Regions from separate parts of the Phyllobacterium sp. T2-21 genome, predicted to be linked through region 1. Evidence: riboswitches for the same ligand, from Rfam matches in the RefSeq annotation. Region 1 holds a riboswitch; the other holds the start of a gene.

Evidence for each region. A riboswitch is a leader RNA that binds a small molecule or an ion and turns the genes downstream of it on or off. The one in region 1 is predicted to bind S-adenosylmethionine.
Region 2: linked by a shared signal. The riboswitch ahead of ACZ5FP_RS03555 (homoserine O-succinyltransferase) and the one ahead of ACZ5FP_RS05825 (O-succinylhomoserine sulfhydrylase) in region 1 are both predicted to bind S-adenosylmethionine.

What each region holds. Positions count from the first base shown of each region.
Region 1 covers NZ_AP027912.1:1,173,662-1,176,045, reverse strand. Annotated here, with positions in the region: gene ACZ5FP_RS05830 (2'-deoxycytidine 5'-triphosphate deaminase) at 34-1,128, opposite strand; SAM riboswitch at 1,212-1,291, shown strand; gene ACZ5FP_RS05825 (O-succinylhomoserine sulfhydrylase) at 1,354-2,384, shown strand, end outside.
Region 2 covers NZ_AP027912.1:713,279-715,662, forward strand. Annotated here, with positions in the region: gene glpD (glycerol-3-phosphate dehydrogenase) at 1-111, shown strand, start outside; gene ACZ5FP_RS03555 (homoserine O-succinyltransferase) at 171-1,094, opposite strand; SAM riboswitch at 1,126-1,203, opposite strand; gene ACZ5FP_RS03560 (glutathione S-transferase C-terminal domain-containing protein) at 1,297-1,536, opposite strand; gene ACZ5FP_RS03565 (glutathione S-transferase N-terminal domain-containing protein) at 1,543-1,914, opposite strand; gene ACZ5FP_RS03570 (dihydrodipicolinate synthase family protein) at 2,001-2,384, opposite strand, start outside.

The sequences.
Region 1 (2,384 bases):
CGTCAAATCGGCGTCTTGTCAATCAACCGCGGTTCACGACCGGAAATGTTTGGAGAGTTTCAGGCCCTGCGCCTGATAATTCGAGCCGAGGTCGGTGCCATAAAGGGCCTTGGGCCGCTCCAGCATATGTTCATAGATCAGGCGGCCGACGATCTGGCCATGTTCGAGAATGAATGGCACCTCGTGGCTGCGCACTTCAAGCACCGCGCGGCTGCCGGTTCCGCCTGCGGCGGTGTGCCCGAAACCCGGATCGAAGAACCCGGCATAGTGCACGCGGAATTCGCCGACCAGCGGATCGAACGGCGTCATCTCCGCCGCATAAAGCGGAGGAACATGCACGGCTTCACGCGACACGAGAATGTAGAATTCATCGGGATCAAGCACGAGTTCGCGCGCGCCACGATCATGGATCGGCTCCCAGAAATCGAAGAGGTCATGCGCCCCGCGCTTGTCGACATCCACCACGCCCGTGTGGTGCTTGCCGCGATAACCGACGAGGCCGTTCTTGTCGCCCGTGAGATCGATGGACAGGGCAATGCCGCCGCCCGATATGTTCGGCGTGTCCGATGCCACGAGCGTCTCGCTTGCATGCAGTGCGGTCAGTTCCGTCTCGTCGAGCTGCGCCCGTCCGGTGCGGAAGCGTATCTGCGAGAGACGCGATCCTGCACGCGCGACAATCGGGAAGGTGCGCGGGCTGACTTCGAGATAGATGGGGCCATTATATCCCGCCGGCACCTTGTCGAATTCCTGTGCCCCGTCAACGATGACGCGGGTGAAAATATCAAGACGCCCGGTCGAACTCTTGGGATTGGCCGATGCGGAAACCCCGGCAGGCAGCGCCAGGCTTTCCAGCAGCGGGACGATATAGACACAGCCGGTCTCAAGCACGGCACCGTGACTGAGGTCGATCTCGTGCAGCTTGAGTTTCTCCAGCTTGTTGATGACGGGGGTTCCGGGCCCCGGCATGAAACTGGCCCGCACGCGATAGGCCTTCGTGCCCAGGCGCAGGTCCAGGCTGGCCGGCTGGATCTGATCAGCGTCGAAATCACGCTCGGTTTTCAGTGCACCGGCCTGATGCAATGCCCTGATGCCGCTATCCGCCAGAATGCCCGCTTCACGTATACTCATATCGACCGCCGAAACCTCATATAATTTCCCAAAAGCTTTAGCGTCTCACCCGATTGACGCAAGCCGCCAAGAGGATTAAAGCAATTTTATCCCGTGGTGATTTGGCCGGCCGGCTTGCAGCCACGTTAAACAATTTGCTAAAAGAGGCCCGGTCTCGTCCGGCCTTTTTGCGATTCCCGCAAGGCCGGTTTTTTATTGGCCAGATTCTGGCAGATTGAGAAGACGATGACCACAACCCGTAAGCTGCGCCCCGCGACACAACTCGTTCATGCCGGAACCTTGCGCTCCGGTTTCGGTGAAACATCGGAAGCCCTCTTCCTTACCCAGGGCTTTGTCTATGACACGGCGGAAGCTGCCGAAGCCCGTTTCAAAGGCGAAGAACCTGGCTTCATCTATTCACGCTACGCCAATCCGACAACCGATATGTTCGAAAAGCGCATGTGCGCGCTCGAGGGCGCGGAAGATGCGCGCGCAACGGCTTCTGGAATGGCTGCGGTTGCGGCAGCAATCCTGTGTCAGGTCAAGGCCGGTGACCATGTTCTTGCAGCGCGCGCCCTGTTCGGCTCGTGCCGCTACATCATCGAGACGCTCCTGCCAAAATATGGCGTGGACTTCACCCTGATCGATGGCTCCAAGGCCGAGAACTGGGAAAAGGCCATCCGCCCGAACACCAAGGCGCTGTTCCTGGAAAGCCCGACCAATCCGACCCTCGAGATCGTCGATATTGCCGCCGTGGCCAAGGTCGCCAATTCCGTCGGCGCCAAACTGATCGTCGACAATGTGTTTGCGACCCCGCTGTTCCAGAAACCGCTGGAACTTGGCGCCCACATCGTCGTCTATTCGGCCACCAAGCACATCGAAGGCCAGGGACGCTGTCTTGGCGGCGTCATCCTTTCCGACAAGAAGTGGATTGACGAAAACCTCCACGAATATTTCCGCCACACCGGTCCGGGCCTCAGCCCTTTCAATTCCTGGATCATGTTGAAGGGGCTTGAAACCTTGCCCGTCCGCGTCCGCCAGCAAACCGAAAGTGCGGCGAAAATTGCAGACTTCCTCGCGGACCATCCGGCAGTTTCCAGGGTTATTTACCCCGGCCGTGCGGATCACCCGCAGGCGGACATCATCGCCAAACAGATGACCGGCGGTTCCACGCTCGTGGCCTTCGAACTCAAGGACGGCAAGAAAGCGGCCTTTGATTGCGAGAACGGACTGGAAGTGGTGCGGATTTCCAACAATCTTGGAGATTCGAAGAGTCT
Region 2 (2,384 bases), 460 kb from region 1:
CTGTGGCGGCGCACCAAGGTCGGCCTGCATGTCACCGGCGCAGAAACCGCGGCCCTCGAAACCTTCATGGCCAAAACCGTCCTGCGGCGAGCGGACACCGCGCCGGAATAGGCTCCACGCTGCCCTATCCAGCGGTGAAGGGCGGGCAGCCGTGCTGGCCCGGCCTTCGTTTATCGGGATTTTCCGATTGAACCGATATCAAAGGGTGTCGTTTGATAAATCTCGTTTATCCAGTTGGACAGGAGCAAATGCGCATGCGAGCGCCAGCGATTGGGCGGCGGCCTTGATGTGTCGTCATCGGGGAAATAGTTGAACGGCAGGTTGATCGGTACCCCGGCCTGAATATCGCGGAAATACTCATCGGCCAGCGAACTGGAATCATATTCGAGATGGTCGAGCACATAAAGGCGGCGATACTGCGGATCTTCGACAATGCAGGCTCCCTTCTCCTCCGAATGTGCCAGCAGCGTCAGTTCCGGCCGCGCAAGAATGTCCGCCGGCCGCACTTCGGCCCAGCGTGATATCGGAATGGCGAAATCGTCGGAAAAGCCGTTGAGATAGGGCGACGCTGTCTTCAGGATTCTCTGGCTGTAGACACCGAATGCTTTTTCGCCAAGCGCATGCTTCGGCACGCCGTGGAAATGATGAAGTGCCGCCATCGCCCCCCAGCAGACATTCATCGTCGAATGGACGTTGGTTTGCGTCCACTCCAGGATATCGCGCATTTCCGGCCAGTAGCTGACATCCTCGAACGGGATAGTCTCGACAGGGGTTCCGGTAATGATGAAACCGTCGAACGTGCGGTGCTGCGCCTTTTCCCATGTCTCATAAAAGGCGCTGAGATGGTCTTCTGGCGTATTCTTCGGCTTGTAGCTGCCGACGGTCACCAGCGAAAGTTCGATCTGCAGCGGCGAAGCGCCAAGCAGGCGCGCGATCTGCAATTCTGTCTTGATCTTGTTGGGCATCAGGTTCAGCAGCCCGATCTGGAGCGGGCGGATATCCTGACGGATAGCCACGGCTTCCGTCATCACGCGTACGCCCTCGCTTACCAAAGTATCGAAGGCGGGCAGTTTGTCAGGAATCTTGATAGGCATCACGGTCACCAAAAAAAGCCGATAGATCGCTTCCGGTCCGCACGCGGCCCTTTAGCGAGTTTTTTAACGTGGCTGCAAGCCGGCCGGCCAAATCACCACGGGTTCTTCAATACTGGATGCTTGTGCAAATAGCTATCGGATTCAAATGCGGCGGGCTGTCGCTCGCCGCATGGGCCAGACGAGACAGTGTTTCACTGCCGTCTCAATCGTGCGTTTCACCGGAAAAAGCGGTCGCCTGCATCGATGGCCGCCGGCAATAGCCGGCATACCACGCGGCAAGGCGCGGGCGTCCTTCAGCAAACGGATAGACGTTGCGAAACGCGATCCAGTCGAGCGTTGTCGCCAGGGCGATCTCGCCGATGCGCGGCAGGCCCTCGAGGGATGCTTCGTTCTCGGCGAAATCGCAGGCCGCGATGATTTTCTGCAACTGGGCATCGCGCATGGTCGGCTAGCGCAGAGGCTCCGGCCGCCGCTCGGTTTCCCAGCGCACCACGATGCCGGAATCGGCGATGCCCTGCGCCGCCGCCTGCAGACGCAGTGTTTCCCAGCGTGCATTCCCGCTTGGCGGGATGAGGGCGGAGCCACCGGGGAGGGTACTGAGATAGTCCGCTATGGCAACCGAATCGAACAGCGCAAAGCCGTCCTCGCCGATCAGCACCGGAACCTTTCCCAGCGGGTTGAGCGCATAGACCGCCTCATTGCGCCGGGTCGGACTGGTTTCGTGGTGGATGACCTCGACCCTGTCCGCCAGACCGATTTCGTGAATGGCGACCAGTATCTTGCGGGCGTAGGGCGAGTGTGTCTGGTAAAGCAGCTTCATGGGAATCCCGGATGATGGAGCGAGTCGGCACGGACAATCGCCCGGCAAGCCCGCGGGATCAAGAGGGCTCCAGCAGATGCCGGATATCAGAGACCGTATAGCTGAAGCAGGCTCTTCATGCGGCTTGTGGCAAGTTCCGGCCTGTCGAGAACATTGGCCTGATCGGCCAGCCGGAAAATATCGGCATAATGAACGATACCGCGTGCCGACTGCATGCCGGCGGGCATGGTGAAATGGCTCTGGTGACCATTGAGCCAGGCCAGGAAAACCACCCCCGCCTTGTAATACTGCGTCGGGGCTTCGAAGATTTTGCGGGACAACGGCACGGTAGGTTCGATCACGGCGCGGAAGGCCGTCGTCTCGCCCTTTGCCAGCAGCGCCAGTGCCTTCGAGGCCTGCGGCGCGACCGCATCGAAAATGCCGAGCAGGGCATGGCTGTACCGTGCACCGTCGCCTTCGATCAGTTCGGC